3 regions of the Faecalibacterium sp. 9 genome follow, and region 2 is predicted to be linked to each of the others. Evidence: riboswitches for the same ligand, from Rfam matches in the RefSeq annotation. Region 2 holds a riboswitch; each other region holds the start of a gene.
The links. A riboswitch is a leader RNA that binds a small molecule or an ion and turns the genes downstream of it on or off. The one in region 2 is predicted to bind thiamine pyrophosphate.
Positions count from the first base shown of each region.

Region 1: another riboswitch for thiamine pyrophosphate. It lies ahead of thiW (energy coupling factor transporter S component ThiW); the one in region 2 lies ahead of thiD (bifunctional hydroxymethylpyrimidine kinase/phosphomethylpyrimidine kinase).
Region 3: another riboswitch for thiamine pyrophosphate. It lies ahead of ACKXF9_RS07985 (energy-coupled thiamine transporter ThiT); the one in region 2 lies ahead of thiD (bifunctional hydroxymethylpyrimidine kinase/phosphomethylpyrimidine kinase).

Region 1 covers NZ_JBLWGB010000001.1:1,167,569-1,173,075, forward strand. The annotation lists gene ACKXF9_RS05530 (GH36-type glycosyl hydrolase domain-containing protein) at 1-1,541, shown strand, start outside; TPP riboswitch at 1,731-1,839, shown strand; gene thiW (energy coupling factor transporter S component ThiW) at 2,125-2,640, shown strand; gene thiM (hydroxyethylthiazole kinase) at 2,656-3,477, shown strand; gene thiE (thiamine phosphate synthase) at 3,464-4,099, shown strand; gene thiC (phosphomethylpyrimidine synthase ThiC) at 4,441-5,507, shown strand, end outside.
Region 2 covers NZ_JBLWGB010000002.1:643,350-648,856, reverse strand. The annotation lists gene trpA (tryptophan synthase subunit alpha) at 1-117, shown strand, start outside; gene ACKXF9_RS11970 (TENA/THI-4 family protein) at 535-1,212, opposite strand; gene thiD (bifunctional hydroxymethylpyrimidine kinase/phosphomethylpyrimidine kinase) at 1,205-2,005, opposite strand; TPP riboswitch at 2,068-2,170, opposite strand; gene ACKXF9_RS11960 (TIGR00730 family Rossman fold protein) at 2,268-2,804, shown strand; gene ACKXF9_RS11955 (NAD(P)-dependent oxidoreductase) at 2,847-3,743, opposite strand; gene ACKXF9_RS11950 (aspartate dehydrogenase domain-containing protein) at 3,759-4,559, opposite strand; gene ACKXF9_RS11945 (chromate transporter) at 4,668-5,240, shown strand; gene ACKXF9_RS11940 (chromate transporter) at 5,237-5,507, shown strand, end outside.
Region 3 covers NZ_JBLWGB010000001.1:1,655,090-1,660,596, reverse strand. The annotation lists gene sigK (RNA polymerase sporulation sigma factor SigK) at 1-570, shown strand, start outside; gene sigG (RNA polymerase sporulation sigma factor SigG) at 1,245-2,012, shown strand; gene ACKXF9_RS07990 (sporulation transcriptional regulator SpoIIID) at 2,063-2,311, opposite strand; TPP riboswitch at 2,422-2,521, shown strand; gene ACKXF9_RS07985 (energy-coupled thiamine transporter ThiT) at 2,604-3,233, shown strand; tRNA gene ACKXF9_RS07980 (tRNA-Ala) at 3,375-3,450, shown strand; gene bilS (flavodoxin family protein BilS) at 3,514-4,005, shown strand; gene ACKXF9_RS07970 (DNA-3-methyladenine glycosylase family protein) at 4,098-4,934, opposite strand; gene yfcE (phosphodiesterase) at 4,934-5,479, opposite strand.

The DNA.
Region 1 (5,507 bases), on a different contig from region 2:
CTGCCCGCGCCGCGCTGGCCGACCACTGGGAGAGCCTGCTGTCCGGCTACCGGCTGCAGTCCGGCGAGGAAAAGCTGGACCGCATGGTGAACCTCTGGCATCAGTACCAGTGCATGGTCACCTTCAACATGAGCCGCTCTGCCAGCTACTACGAGAGCGGCACCGGCCGCGGCATGGGCTTCCGGGACAGCTGTCAGGACCTGCTTGGCTTTGTGCACATCGTCCCCGCCCGGGCGCGGGAGCGCATTCTGGACATTGCCGCCACCCAGTTCGAGGACGGCAGCGCCTACCATCAGTATCAGCCCCTGACCAAAAAGGGCAACCGGGATGTGGGCACCGGCTTCAACGATGACCCGCTGTGGCTCATTGCCGCCACCGCCGCCTATCTGCGGGAGACAGGCGACTGGTCCATTCTGGAAGAACAGGTGCCCTTTGAGAACGACGAGCGCAAGGCACAGCCGCTTATGGAGCACCTGCGCCGCAGCTTTCGCTTTACCTGCACCCATCTTGGCCCCCACGGCCTGCCGCTTATTGGCCGTGCGGACTGGAACGACTGCCTGAACCTGAACTGCTTCTCGGAGCACCCGGGCGAGAGCTTCCAGATCACCGGTCCCAGCGAGGGCCCGGTGGCCGAGAGCGTGTTCATTGCGGGCATGTTCGTCAAGTACGGGCGCGAGTATGCAGAGCTGTGCGACCGCCTGCAGCTTGCCGATGAGGCCGCAGCTGCCCGCCGGAGCATCGACGCCGTGGAGCAGGCGGCCCTGACCGCAGGCTGGGACGGCGCATGGTTCCGGCGTGCCTACGATGCTTTCGGCAACCCTGTGGGCAGCAGGGAGTGCACCGAGGGACAGATCTTCATTGAGCCGCAGGGCATGTGCGTCATGGCAGGCATCGGCAGGGAGACCGGGCAGGCCGCGCAGGCGCTCCGGAGCGTGGAGGAGCGGCTGGACACCCCATACGGCGTGGTGCTGCACCAGCCCGCCTACACCAGCTACCAGCTGAATCTGGGCGAAATTTCCAGCTATCCGCCGGGATACAAGGAGAACGCAGGCATCTTCTGCCACAACAATCCGTGGATCAGCTGCGCTGAAACCGTGCTGGGCCACGGCGACCGGGCCTTTGAGGTGTATCGCAAGACCTGCCCGGCCTACATCGAGGATATTTCCGAGATCCACCGCACCGAACCCTACGTCTACAGCCAGATGGTGGCGGGCAGGGATGCACCCACCTTCGGCGAGGCGAAAAACAGCTGGCTGACCGGCACGGCCGCATGGACTTTCGTCAATGTGAGCCAGTACATTTTGGGCATCCAGCCCACGCTGGACGGCCTGCGGGTAGACCCCTGCATCCCCCACACCCTGACCGGCTACACCGTCACCCGCCGCTACCGGGGCGCAGTGTATCACATTGCAGTGGACAACACCGCCGCCGTGCAGCACGGTGTGCAGAGCATCACGGTGGACGGCAAAGCCCTCGCGGGCAATGTGCTGCCGCTGGCTGCTGCCGGGACTACAGTGCAGGTGCGGGTGACCATGGGTTAAACCGACTTTCTCTGCTTTTTCATAATATTCTCCTCATAGCCAGACCCGCTGCGCAGACCCCTGCACGGCGGGTTTGGTCTGTAAAGGCGTGAACTATCCGGCGGCATAACGATCAAAAATGCGCTCCGCATTCACGATCATTCCCCTCCCTCTTGCAATTTTGGTGCAAAGGGTGTAGAATACAGTCACAATCAAATACAGGGGAGCTCGTGACAGCGGGCTGAGAGGAAGTATCCGAACTTCGACCCTTTTACCTGATGCGGATAATGCCGCCGTAGGAAGTCATCCATATGATTTTTTGCAGGAGGCCCCGCAGAAGGGGGTCTCCTGTTTTTTGTTGTAGCTTATTTTACTGTTCTGAGGAGGATGCCTTGTACCTTTCTGCGGGGGGACTGCCGCAGCGGACTGAGGGGGAGCGCCCTGAGTGCCGTGAATCGTCAGCGATGGGAAGCCGTGTTCCGGCGTGAGAGGAGACCAGAAAGTCTCGACCGCTTGTAGATCTTGCCTGTGCCGTCCGGTACGGGCTGTTTGCGGGGGCGCTGTACGGTTTTGCTGCTCCCGCAGGAGAAAGGAGCCTTACCTTATGAAAAATCTCTCTGTGAAAAAGCTGGCGCTGGCCGGTATGCTGTGTGCTTTGTGCGTGGTGGGCAGCGTGTTCAGCTTCCCCATGTTTGGCAGCAAATGCGCACCCATCCAGCACATGGTCAACGTGACCTGCGCCGTGCTGCTTGGCCCGTGGTGGGGCGTGGGCGTGGCCTTTGTGGCCTCCCTGCTGCGCAACCTGCTGGGTCTGGGCAGCCTGATGGCCTTCCCCGGCAGCATGTTCGGTGCCCTGCTGTGCGGCCTTGTGTACGCTAAGACCAAGAACATCTTTGCCACCATGGTGGGCGAGGTGTTCGGTACCAGCATTCTGGGCGGTCTGTGCGCCTACCCGGTGGCCATCTTCCTGATGGGCAAGAGCGCCGGTGATATCGCGTTCTATGCCTACATCGTGCCCTTCCTCATCTCCACTGCTGTGGGTTCCATCATTGCGGGCGTGCTGGTGTACAGCCTGCAGCGCTCCGGCGTACTGCACTCCATGCAGAACAGTCTTTCCTGACGGAGGGGCACCCGAATGTTCAAAACAGAATTCGAGAACCTGCGCCGCACCTGCCCGCTCATCCATAACATTACCAACTACGTCACCGTGAACGACTGCGCCAACATGGTGCTGGCCTGCGGTGCTTCGCCCATCATGGCTGACGATGCTGCCGAGGTGGAGGACATCACCACCATCTGCGGCGGACTGAACATCAACATCGGCACCCTGAACAGCCGCACCATCACCAGCATGCTGCTGGCGGGCAAAAAGGCTAACGCGCTGGGCCATCCTGTGGTGCTGGACCCGGTGGGTGCGGGTGCATCCCGCCTGCGTACAGATACGGCCTACCGTCTGCTCCGGGATGTGAAGTTCGCGGTGATCCGCGGCAATATCTCGGAGATCAAAACGCTGGCCTCCGGCGCGGGCACAACCAAGGGCGTGGACGCCGATGTGGCTGATAAAGTCACTGAGGAAAATCTGGATTCTGCCGTGGCCTTTGCCAAAAAGTTTGCGGCTCAGACCGGTGCCGTCATTGCCATCACCGGTGCCATCGACATCGTGGCCGATGCGCAAAAAGCCTATGTCATCCGCAACGGCAATCCCATGATGAGCAGCATCACCGGCACCGGATGCCAGCTCTCGGCCCTCACGGCGGCTTTTGTTACCGCCAACCCCGGCCATCCGCTGGAAGCTGCTGCAGCCGCAGTGTGCGCCATGGGCCTTGCGGGCGAGATCGCCCACAAGCGGCTCACCCCGCAGGACGGCAACGCCACCTACCGCAGCTACATCATCGATGCCATTTATAATATGACCCCGGAACAGCTGGAAGAAGGAGCAAACTATGAAGTGCGATAAGCAGAACATGCTTCTGTATGCCGTCACCGACCGCGCATGGGTGGGAAAACAGTCCCTCTATGAGCAGGTGGAAAGCGCCCTGAAGGGCGGTGTCACCTGTGTGCAGCTGCGTGAAAAAGAGCTGGACGACGAAGCTTTTCTGAAAGAGGCTGTGGAGATCCATGCTCTGTGCCAGCGCTACGGCGTGCCGTTCTTTGTGAACGACAACGTGGACATTGCCATCCGCTGCCACGCCGAGGGCGTGCATGTGGGGCAGGAGGATATGGCCGCAGCGCAGGTGCGCGCCCGTGTGGGCGAGGGAATGATGATCGGCGTTTCCGTCCACAGCGTGGAGGAAGCGCAGGAAGCTGTGAAGCATGGCGCAGACTGCCTTGGTGTGGGTGCGGCCTTTGCCACTCATACCAAGACCGATGTGGACGTTCTGCCCCACGAGACCCTGAAGGCAATCTGTGACGCCGTGGACATCCCGGTGGTGGCCATCGGCGGCATCCACAAGGAGAACATCCTGCAGCTCAAGGGCACCGGCGTGGACGGTGTGGCCCTTGTGAGCGCCATCTTTGCAGCAGATGACATCGAGACCGAGTGCCGGGAGCTGAAGGCGCTTTCCGAGCAGATCATCTGACCGATCCCGCGGCAAACCGGGGGCACCACCTTGGGCCGCGTTATAAAATTCATGGAGAAAACCAACATGAAAAGCGTATTTTGCGCAGGTGCCGGCATCCAGAATGTTCTGCTTTTTCTGAATGACGGCTACTTGCCTGCCACCCTTGCCTGCGGGTCGGGAGTTTCTCCGAGGACCGTCCGCTGGGGTGGGACCCTGCTGCCGCAGGCAGTAGGGCGGGCGATGGAATGGCCCGATTCGTGTCCGAGGAGAAAGCTCCCGGCACGCAGACTCCCCCGCATCAATGTATGACCAGCACCCTGCTGTTCAGAGATAAACTGTCATTTGGAGGAACAGAGCGTATGCAGACTTATACTACCCAGATGGATGCCGCCCGCAAGGGCATCATCACGCCGCAGATGGAGATCGTGGCAAAAAAGGAATACCGCACCACCGAGGAGATCCGCCAGTGGGTCGCTGAGGGCAAGGTAGCCATCCCCGCCAACAAGCACCACGAGTGCCTGAACCCCGAGGGCGTCGGCTCCATGCTGCGCACCAAGATCAACGTGAACCTCGGCGTTTCCCGCGACTGCAAGGACTACAATGTGGAAATGCAGAAGGTGATGAGCGCCGTCAACATGGGTGCCGAAGCCATCATGGACCTGTCCAGCCACGGCAACACCCAGCCCTTCCGCCAGAAGCTGACCCACGAGTGCCCGGTGATGATCGGCACCGTGCCGGTGTACGATTCGGTCATCCACTACCAGCGCGATCTGGCAGAGCTGACTGCACAGGATTTCATCGATGTGGTGCGTCTGCACGCAGAGGACGGCGTGGACTTTGTCACCCTGCACTGCGGCATCACCCGCAAGACCATCGAGCAGATCCGCAAGCACAAGCGCAAGATGAACATTGTCAGCCGCGGCGGCTCTCTGGTGTTTGCATGGATGAGCATGACCGGCAACGAGAACCCCTTCTACGAGCACTTTGACGAGATCTGCGAGATCTGCGCCGAGCACGATGTGACCATCTCGCTGGGCGATGCCTGCCGTCCCGGCTGTCTGGCTGACGCCACCGACGTGTGCCAGATCGAGGAGCTGGTGCGTCTGGGCGAGCTGACCAAGCGCGCATGGGCACACAACGTGCAGGTGATGGTGGAAGGCCCCGGCCATGTGCCCCTGAATCAGGTGGCGGCCAACATGGAGGTGCAGAAGAGCATCTGCATGGGCGCACCCTTCTATGTGCTGGGACCCCTGGTCACCGATATCGCCCCCGGTTACGACCACATCACCGCTGCCATCGGCGGTGCCGTGGCAGCCGCCAGCGGTGCAGCCTTCCTGTGCTATGTGACCCCCGCCGAGCATCTGGCTCTGCCCAACGTGGACGATGTGAAGCAGGGCATCGTGGCCTCCAAGATCGCTGCCCACGC
Region 2 (5,507 bases):
GCCGATGGTGCGATCGTGGGTTCCGCCGTCATCAAGCTGCTGGAGCAGTACGGCAAGGATGCCCCGGAGCAGATCGGTGCCTATGTCAAGCGCATGAAGGATGCCGTAAGAGGGTAAGAATATTCTTAGAATATAACTTTACCGTTTGCGAAGAGGAAATGACTGAGGGTCGTTTCCTCTTCGCTTTTTGCTGTAAATTTTGGAGCTCAAAATGCATTGAACGGAACGGCCTTTCTCGTGAAAAAGTGGTCTGGAAACAACCGCGGTTGTTTCCAGACCACAAATAAAATTATAAATTCCTCTGCTTATGCTCAGAGCGAAGCGGAGAGCATGGTTTCATAAGAAATGCCTCCTCTAATTTCTTAACACTTTCCCAGAAAAACAAAAAGCCCGCAGTGGTTTGCACTACGGACGACTTTTGCGAAAAATCACGAGAAGTCGGACTTTTAATGTCTGCCTGACTGCGTAAAAGAAAATGCACCCGGCTGCTGTGGTCCTGCCCACACGCCGGGTGCATTTTTATGCTCAGAATCATTACAGGTCACTGCGGGGCAAAGCCGCCATGGCCCAGAAATCCAGCTCATACACAGAGCAGGCATGGAAGATCTCGCGGCAGCGGGCAAGGCGCTCCGGGCTCAGGCCCTCACAGGTCTTTTCTGCAAATGCAGCCCAGTCGCGGCAGGCTTCCTCGTAGTCCCTGCCTGCATAGTCTGCTACCAGCGCACCATAGGGGGCATCCTGCACAGCGGGATGCTCTTTCAGCAGCTTCTGAAAGATCCAGCTGTAGCTCAGCATGCAGGGCAGGCAGGCCATCATGCACTCGGCAGCGCCCTCGCTGTTTCTGGCGGTGTCGATCATGTAGTCCACATAGGCGCGGTTCTCCGGCCGCAGCGGCAGGCTCTGGATGCCCTCATCGGTCAGCCCGAACTGCCTCAGGCAGCGCAGGCGTTCGGCGTCCTCACTCTCGTTTACGAAGGACAGCAGGGAATAGTAGGTGCGGATGGTCTGCATATCTGCCGCCTTGGTCATGCCCCATGCGAACACCTTGGCATATTCCCGCAGGTAAAGGCTGTCCTCTACAATGTAGCCCTTAAAGCAGGCTTCGTCCAGCGTGCCGTCCGCAAGTCTTTCCAGAAATTCCGAATGCAGGCACTGCTCCCACACGGGCAGGCTTTCCTGTACCAGCTGCTGCACAAAAGACTGCTCACTCACCAACAAATTCTCCCTTCAGTGCAAACATGTGGTTCATGGGGCCGGAGCCATGGCCCAGATCCAGCATGGCAGAAAGACAGCCGGAAATATAGGCTTTTGCCCGCTCCACAGAAGCATCCAGATCATAGCCCTTTGCCAGATTGGATGCAATGGCGCTGGACAGGGTGCAGCCGGTGCCGTGCGTATTGGGGTTGTCAATGCGTCTGCCCCGGAACCACTTGCCGCAGCCGTTCCGCCACAGCAGGTCGTCGGCATCATTGATCTGGTGGCCGCCCTTGCACAGCACGGCGCAGTGATATTTTTCACTGATGCGCTGTGCGGCAACTTCCATGCCTGCCGCGTCGGTGATCTTCATGCCGGAGAGGATCTCGGCCTCCGGGATATTGGGGGTGACGACCTCTGCCATGGGCAGCAGCTTTTCGGTCAGTGCCTGCACGGCGTCATCCCGCAGCAGCTTGGAACCGGAAGTGGCTACCATCACGGGGTCCACCACGATATGCTTTGCGCCGTAGGTGTGCAGCTTTTCGGCAATTACCCCGATCAGCTCAGCCGAGGACACCATGCCAATTTTGACGGCGTCCGGGTAGATGTCGGTAAAAATGGCGTCGATCTCCTGCGCCAGAAATTCCGGGGTGGCTTCAAAAATGCCGGTAACACCGGTGGTATTCTGGGCGGTCAGGGCGGTGATGGCGCTCATGGCATACACGCCGTTGGCGGTCATGGTCTTGATATCGGCCTGAATACCGGCGCCGCCGCTGGAATCGCTGCCGGCAATGGTCAATGCGGTTTTCATAGCAATAACTTCCTTTGTATCAAAATGCGGAAATGCCCACAAGGAGACATTTCCGCATGCTGAAGCAGTGGTATCTCCCTACGTTGGCATTATCCAAATCAGGTCACAGGTCTGGGCAGACAGCCCACTCTCAGCCTGCTTTTGCAAGCTCCCTTTTCTGTGCACAAGCATACCACAGTGCAGCGTTATTTGCAAGTAGTGCCGGGCCTTGCAAAGCGTAGCGAACGTGGTAAAATGAGAAAAAACAAAAAGGGGAAACACCATGAACATTACAGTCTATCTTGGGGCAAATGAAGGCAGCGATCCGGCATTGGCAGCAGCTGTCCGGGAGCTGGGCAGCTGGATCGGCGCAAACGGGCATCACCTTGTATACGGCGGCTCCCGCAGCGGTCTGATGGGCCTGCTGGCGCAGAGCGCACTGGATGCGGGCGGCACCGTGACCGGTGTGGAGCCGCAGTTTTTTATTCAGCAGGAGCTGCAGCATGACGGCCTGACCGAATTGATCATTACCAGAGACATGGCTGAGCGCAAGACGAAGATGATCGAGCTGGGGGATGCCTTTATCGCATTCCCCGGCGGCACCGGCACGCTGGAAGAAATTGCAGAAGTGATGTCCCGGGTCTCGCTGGGTCAGCTGGATGCGCCCTGCATCCTTTATAATCTGAACGGCTACTACGACAGCCTGAAGGCACTGCTGGACAAAATGATCGAGAAGGGCCTTTCCACGCCGCAGCGCCAGCGGGGCATCCGATTTGCGGCGAATCTGGAAGAGATCACAACAATTTTGAATAAAGCCTAAAAGGGAACGCTTCTCACGGCCGGGAAGCGTTCCCTTTTTATATCATTCTCCCAGAGCAGTGCGGAGGTTTGCCAGCACCTTCTGGCTCAGCAGCACAAAGGCCTGCTTGGTGCGCCCGGCGGAAACATTGGCGCAGTGTACGTTCTCGCGTTCAAAAAAGCCCTCGCCCACCGAGCCTGCAGCGGCGCGGGTATCGCAGAAGAAATGGGTGCCCGGCAGAGTGAGCCAATCTTCCAGTGCGGCCGAGTCAAAGCCCGGGCCGATGGAGGTGTTGAACAGCACCTTTCCCTCGCCCAGCTGCGCAAATTCGTCCTTGCCCAGCAGCAGGACATTTTTGTTCAGGCAGGTGAACACCACCTCGCTCTCGGTCAGCAGCTGTGCCAGCGGCTTGTAGGCCATGCCGGAGGCTTCGGCATCGGGCTTGCGGGTGCGGCTGTAATAGGCAATGTCGGCACCCATGAACTGCAGCGCATCGGCAATCATTTTGCCGGACACACCCAGCCCGACGATGCCGACCTTCAGCCCGGTGATCTCCACCGGCTCGTCCCGCAGCATGGGCATCCCAAAACCGTGCAGGATGCCGGTGAGCTCGTGCAGGACGTACTCCACAACGCCGCGGTCGCCGTAGTCCCGGATGCCCAGCACTTTGATGCTGCAGGTGCGGGCATAGGCGATATCTACGTTGGCGCTCTCTTCCGAATACAGACTGCAGCACATGCCGATGTAACGGATATTCGGGCAGCGCTCGATCACGCTTTTGCCCATGCGGGAGGTATAGCTCAGAAGCACGGCATCGGCATCTCCGATACGCCGCACGATCTCATCATCGTCCGCCGGGATATCGCGGTACAGGGTCACCTCTTCTGCATACTGATGCAGTTCCTGCTCAGCGGAGGGGATCAGGCTGACCGGCTCAATAGCTACCAGTTTATGGAACATGTGCAGATCCTCCTTTTAATAGAAACACACAGGGGAAGCGAGATTGCGCAGCAGGGAAACCACACTCCAGCCAGCAATGGCGCTGGTGGAAGAGCAGATGTCCACCACAGCCTTCACACCCTCGATCTCGGCAGTGATGCGGTGATCGTCACCCACCCAGCCGGGGACCGAATGCATGGTCACGCCGGTGATCTCCGGGCCGGTGGTGGCCAGAGAGGTGGCCACGGCTACGTTGACCCGGCGCGGGAAGGTGGCAATGGCCTGCTTGGCATTGCCTGTGAACACAGTGGTCTTTTCCGTATCGGTGAGCAGGTGCTCCTCCCATACGGGCGTGTTGCGGAAGCCCCTTGCGCCGGTGTGGGTCTCGATGCCTGCGGTCTCGGCCAGCTGCTGGGCCTGAGCCATCAGGGTGACGGTCTGCAGTACATCAAAGCCGCCGATGGCACCGCTTGCCAGATGCACCTTGGCATCACCCTCTGCGGCAGCGGCCTTGACCTGCTCATAAAAGGCAAGGTCCGCGAACGCGCCAATGGAAATGATGACCAGATTCACGCCTTTTTTCAGAACAGGCACAGCCATGGCGCGCACAGCCTCCACCGAAGCGGTCTCCACGATGTACTCCGGCTCCAGCGCCAGCAGGGCATCCACATCGTCACACACGGCACAGCCCACTGTTTCGGCAGTCTTTTCTGCCGAAGCACGGGTGCGGCTGGTCACGCCCACCAGCTCGTAGTCTGGCAGCAGACCGTTCTTCCATGCATCGGCCACAATGTTGCCCAGAAATCCGCAGCCTACGATACCAAATTTTGTTTTCATATCCTAAACTCCTTTTTCTGCTTTTTCCAAAGAAAGCAGCATATTCCATTAAAGTATATCATATGAAAACAAAAAATGATATAATAAGGCGCAAGAAAGGAGAAAGCTATGTCGAAAACAAAGGAGCTTTTCTGGACGTTTTTCAAAATTGGAGCGTTCACGTTTGGCGGCGGCTATGCCATGGTGGCTTTGCTGCAGAATGAATTTGTGGAAGAGAAAAAGTGGTTGACAAAAGAAGAATTTCTGGACATGGTGGCCATTGCGGAGTCTACGCCCGGCCCGGTGGCGGTGAACAGTGCCACCTATATCGGTTACAAGATCGAGGGTGCGGCAGGCGCGGCGGCGTCCACGGTGGCGGTGTGTCTCCCGTCCTTCGCGGTCATTTATCTGATCTCGCTGTTCTTTGACCAGTTCCTCCGCCTTTCGGTGGTGGCAAGTGCGTTCCACGGCATTCAGGTGTGTGTGATCTATCTGATCCTTTCCGCCGGACTGAAGATGCTGAAGGAGCTGGAACACAGCGTCTTCAATATTGTCATCCTGACCACGGTTGCGGCAGCGATGGTGGGCTGTTCCATTGCAGCAGTGTCCTTCTCTTCCATTTTTTACATCCTGTTCAGCGGTGCGGCCGGGCTGCTGGTGTATGCAGTACAGCAGCTGCGGAAGGGGGAGAAGAAGCCGTGATCTATGTAGAACTTTTCTGGAATTTCCTCATGATCGGCGCACTGTCCTTCGGCGGCGGCTACGGGATGATCTCGCTGGTGCGGGAAACGGTCTTAGGACACGGCTGGCTGACGGAAGGCGAATTCCTCAGCTTCATTGCCGTGTCGGAATCCACACCCGGCCCGCTGGCCATCAATATGGCCACCTTCATCGGTGCTTCGCAGGGCGGCTTCTGGGGCGCGCTGTGTGCGACATTGGGTGTGGTGCTGCCGTCCTTTGTCATTATCC
Region 3 (5,507 bases), on a different contig from region 2:
CGCATGGCGGAGGGAGACGCCTGCGCCCGGGACGACCTGATCACCCACAACCTGCGGCTGGTGGTATACCTTGCCAAAAAGTACGAAAACAGCGGGGTTCCCGCCGAGGATATGATCAGCATTGGCACCATCGGGCTCATCAAGGCCGTGAACACCTTCACCCCGGAGCGCAGCATCAAGCTGGCCACCTACGCCAGCCGCTGCATCGGCAACGAGATCCTGATGTACTTACGCAAAAGCTCCAACCGCCGGCAGGAGGCCAGCATCGACGAGCCGCTCAACGTGGACGGCGACGGCAACGAGCTGCTGCTCTCGGACATTCTTGGCAGCGACGAGGATCAGATCAGCCAGCGGCTGGAACAGGACGCCGAGCGTGCCATTCTGCGCCGTGCCGTGGACAGCCTGTCCCCACGGGAGCGGCAGATCATGGAGCTGCGCTTCGGCCTTGCCGACGGCGTGGAGCGTACCCAGAAGGAAGCCGCCGATGCCCTTGGCATCAGCCAGAGCTATATCTCCCGGCTGGAAAAGCGGATCATCCATACATTAAAGGCCCAGCTGGAAAGCGAATGAAGTGGAAAAACGCGAACTGCCGCCCGCCGGGCTTGACAATCCGCGCTGATTCGCATATAATAAAACTACAAAAGGCGCTGGCCCTGCAAACGGCTAGTTCCTTACCGGATTAAGTCAAGAAAAGATGACCGCTCAGGTTTGGGAGTCTGAAGGCGGTCATTTTTTCTTTTTGTCATCACTGTGAGAAACAGTCCATGTAATTTCAAACGTAACGTAGATCGCTCCGCCGAGAAGCGTGAGCAGAAGCACGACCTGTTCAAACGTCATGGTGCATCCCCCCTTTCCGCCCTTGGGCATCCGGGGAGAACGAGATTTTCAAGAAAAAATCGTCTTTAGCCGGCACCCAAGTACCGGTAAGGAGCAGCTGCAACGGAGCCGACCGCCGCCTATGGCGGAAACAGGGAGGCGAGGTTGGGGCCGCGGCCAGCAAGACGCGAGTGCCGCTCAAGACACGAAGCGGATGCTGGGTGCCGCAACCCGTTCTGCGTTTGTGGGCACAGCGCCTGATGGCGGCGTTGCCGCCGCAAATACAGCATATCATAAATCCGCACAAAAAACAATATTTTGCCGCGCTTTCCTGCCAAACGGGAAAGCGCACAGTTTTTTCCACGCATACGATGCCGCTGCACATCCCATACTCCCGGTGAGAACAAAAACAGACCGGGGGCGTTTGGATGTACAACAAAGTGGAGCTGTGCGGCATGAACACGGCCCAGTTGCCTGTGCTGACCGAGGCCGAAAAGCGGGAGCTTCTGGCCCGGGTGCGCACCGGCGATGCCGCCGCACGGGAGCGGATGGTGGAGGGCAATCTGCGGCTGGTGCTCAGCGTGGTGCAGCGGTTCGCCCAGCGCGGCGAAAATCTGGACGATCTGTTTCAGGTGGGGTGCATCGGGCTTATCAAGGCCATCGATCATTTTGACCCCGCCCAGCCGGTGCGCTTCTCCACCTACGGCGTGCCCATGATCATTGGCGAGATCCGGCGCTTTCTGCGGGACAACAATGCCCTGCGGGTGAGCCGCAGCCTGCGGGATACCGCCTACCGGGCCATGCAGAGCCGCGAGACGCTGGAAAAGCAGCTTGGCCGCGAGCCGACCATGGACGAGATTGCCCAGAGCGCCGGGCTCACCCGCCGGGAAGTAACGGCGGCGCTGGAATCGGTGGTGGAGCCCATCAGTCTGGATGAGCCGGTGTACACCGACGGCGGCGATGCCATGTATGTGATCGATCAGGTGCGGGACCCGGACGGCGAGGACAGCTGGATCAGCGGGCTGCAGTTCCGCCAGACGGTGGCCGGGCTGACCCCGCGGGAGAAAAAGATCATGGAGCTGCGCTACCTGCAGGGCAAGACCCAGATGGAGGTGGCGCAGGAGATCGGCATCAGTCAGGCACAGGTCAGTCGGCTGGAAAAGGGCGCACTGAGCCAGTTCCGCACCCGGGACTGAACCTAAAAAAGGCGGCACAGCTTCCGTTTTGTTCGGAAGTGTGCCGTCTTTTATCTGCGGCTGTATTTGCGCCGGGTGGCCGCACCGCCGCGCAGATGCCGCTCTGCCTTATTGCAGGCCAGAACCGCCCGCACCTGCCGGAACAGCTCCGGCTGCAGCGTCCGCAGCCGCACCGCAACATCCTTGTGCACGGTGGACTTGCTGCACCCGAACACCGCTGCCGCCGCACGCACTGTGGCCCGGTTGGCCGCGATATATTCGCCCAGCTGTACCGCCCTCTGTTCGGGGTCTCCCTTCATATCCAGACTCCTCCCATTGTGAACTTATGGTACAGCCTATGCACAGGCCGAGGCAGATATGTTCCGCCGGGGCTTGACTTTTGCGCCGGACGCGCTATACTTTTGCATGGACATAAAAACAGGGGTGCCGAAAGGCTGAGATCTGCGTTTTGCGGAGTACCCTTTTACCTGACCGGACAATGCCGGCGTGGGAGTTTGCAGAACTGTCCGTTCTTTCACAAACCCCGTGCGCCTGCTGGAAAGCGGGCGCATTTTGTTTTTGTGTACTATCGTTCTGAGAAGAGGAATCCCTATGACCAAAACCTATTCCAAAACCCGCATTCTGGTGGAGGGTGCGCTGATGATCGCCCTGTCCACCGTTTTGAGCATGATCCAGATCCCGCTCATGCCCCACGGCGGTTCCATCACCCTGTTCAGCATGGTGCCCATTCTGGTAATGAGCTACCGCCACGGCGCAAAGTGGGGCATCATGACCGCTTTCGTCAACAGCCTGATCCAGCTTGTGCAGGGCCTTGGCAATCTGGCATACTGCCAGACCCTCACGGCACAGGTGGGCTGCGTGCTGCTGGACTACCTTCTGGCCTTCACGGTGCTGGGCTTTGCCTGCCTGATCGCAAAGCCTTTCCACAACCGCACCGTGGGTGTCGGTGTCAGCGCCTTTGTGGTGTGCCTGCTGCGCTTTTTGTGCAGCTTTCTGTCCGGTTACATCGTCTGGAAGGACTACGACTACGCTTTCAGCTGGATGACTGAGATCGGCTTTCCCGGGATCTCCAGCATGAGCGTGGACGGTCTGTGCTGGCTGTACAGCGCCTTGTACAACGCCACTTACATGCTGCCCGAAGCCATTCTGACCACGGTCCTTGTGGTGATCCTGATCCGTGTCGCACCGCAGATCTTCGACCCGCAGAACGCAAGAGCGTAAGTTTTTTCGCAGTCATTTTTCCCGCCGGGAAGGGCATTTCCCCGGCGGGAATTTTTTTGCAGAAAATCCCAAAAAAGCTGTTGACAATCCGGCAAAGCGCTGGTATAATTACTCCTGTCGTCAGGCACGGCACAAACATCTGGGGGATTAGCTCAGCTGGGAGAGCGCTTGCATGGCATGCAAGAGGTCACCGGTTCGATCCCGGTATTCTCCACCAGAAGGAAAAGCACCGCACGGAAACGTGTGGTGTTTTTTGTTGTTACCGACCAAAGGAGAAACTATGAGCTACGCGATCGTATTCAGCAGTAAAACAGGCAACACAAAATTATTGGCAGACACGCTGCACGCCTGTCTGCCACAGGAAAACTGCTGCTATTTTGGCACCCCGGACCCTGCTGCCATGGAAGCGGACGACCTCTATGTGGGCTTCTGGACAGACAAGGGAAACGCCGACGAAAGCACTTTGGACTTTTTGAAGCAGCTGCACGGCAAAAGTATCTTCCTTTTTGGCACCGCCGGCTTTGGCGGCAGTGAGGAGTATTTCAACAAGATCCTGAAAAAGGTGGAGCGTTCGCTGGACAGGAGCAACACGGTCTTCGGCCGTTATATGTGTCAGGGCAAGATGCCGCTTTCGGTACGCCAGCGGTATGAGGGCATGAAAAAGCAGCCGATCCATCTGCCCAATCTGGATGCGCTGATCGAGAATTTTGACAACGCCCTTTCTCACCCGGATGCAGAAGATCTGGAACGGTTAAAGCAGGCGGTAAAATGATAAAAAGGCAGCGGTTTTCCTCAAACAGAGGAAGCCGTTGCCTTTTTTGCTTAGCGGATGATCCTACGCTCCTGCCTGCGGCTCCGCGGTTCTTATCCCACGCTTCTTTTATAAAAGAACAGGTACTGCTGCACGATGCCTGCTTCCGGCCCGAACTGCGGGAACGGGTCCTGCCCGGCAAACTCGTCCCGGATGAGCCGTTCGATCCAGACATCCACCGGCACACGGCCCACACGGCCATAGCCGAACAGACACACGCAGTTTGCCACCTTTTTGCCCACACCGTCCAGTTCCATCAAACGGGCAAAAAGTGCTTCATCGGGCAGGGAAGCCAGCTTCTTCAGGTCCAGTGTGCCCTCTGCCGCCTGCTGCGCCGCATGCAGCACGTAGCGGGTGCGGTAGCCAAGACCGCACTCCTGCAGCGCCTGCTCCCCAGCACAGCAGAGCGCTTCTGCTGTCGGGAACGCATACACCGGCCCTTCGCTATCGCTGCCCAGCCGCTCGCCAAACCGCTCCGAAAGCAGCTCTACCGCCCTGCGGATAGCCGGGATGCTCTTTCGCTGCGAGATGATGAAGCTGACCAGCATCTCCCACTCATCCTGACGCAGCACCCGGATGCCCCGGCCATATTCCATGGCACGCTGCAGAAAGTCGTCCCGGCTGTCCAGCTTTCCGCGCAGGGCGGCATAGCTGCGGCCAAGGTCGAAGTAACCGTGCCAGAAGGTTTCCCATGCGCCCGGCTCACACCGCACCGTGTAGGTTCCGCTGCACAGTGGTCTGAGGTAAAGCAGCTGTCTCCCGGAAACAAACCGATACCAGCCCTCCGCCTGCTTCCGGGGGCGAAAGCACTGGCCGCTTGCCAGAATTTTGTCCGGGTCGAAATCATCCCGGATCTGAACCGTTTTCTCTTCCAGCTCCATTGCCCCCATCACAGCTCCAGCTCCCAGTACACTTCGCCTTCCAGCGTTTTCCAAAGGAAAGTCTCCCCTTCCAGTGTCATATAGCTATGTGCACTCCCCTCCTTCGGGATGCTCACAGAACCGGGGTTCAGGTAGAGATTGCCTTCGCCGAACTCTGTCCACGCCGGAATGTGGGTGTGGCCATGCAGCAGGACATCCCCCGGAGCCAGCGGCGGCAGGTTTTTCAGGTTGTACACATGACCGTGGGTAGCGTAAACGAGCCGCCTGCCCACCGGCAGCACCGCATAGTCGGCCAGAATGGGAAAATCCAGCACCATCTGATCCACCTCAGCGTCACAGTTGCCCCGCACGCACAAAAGCGCCGGCTTCAGCCCGTTCAGGAGCGGGATGACCTCCTTCGGGGCATAGCCCTCCGGCAGGTCGTTGCGGGGGCCGTGATACAAAAGATCCCCCAGCAAAAGCAGCCGGTCTGCTCTCTCCCGCTCAAACGCTTTGATCATTTTTTTGCAATAAAACGCCGACCCGTGCAGGTCGGATGCGATCATCCATTTCATGGCAGGATTCTCCTTATTTTATAAATTA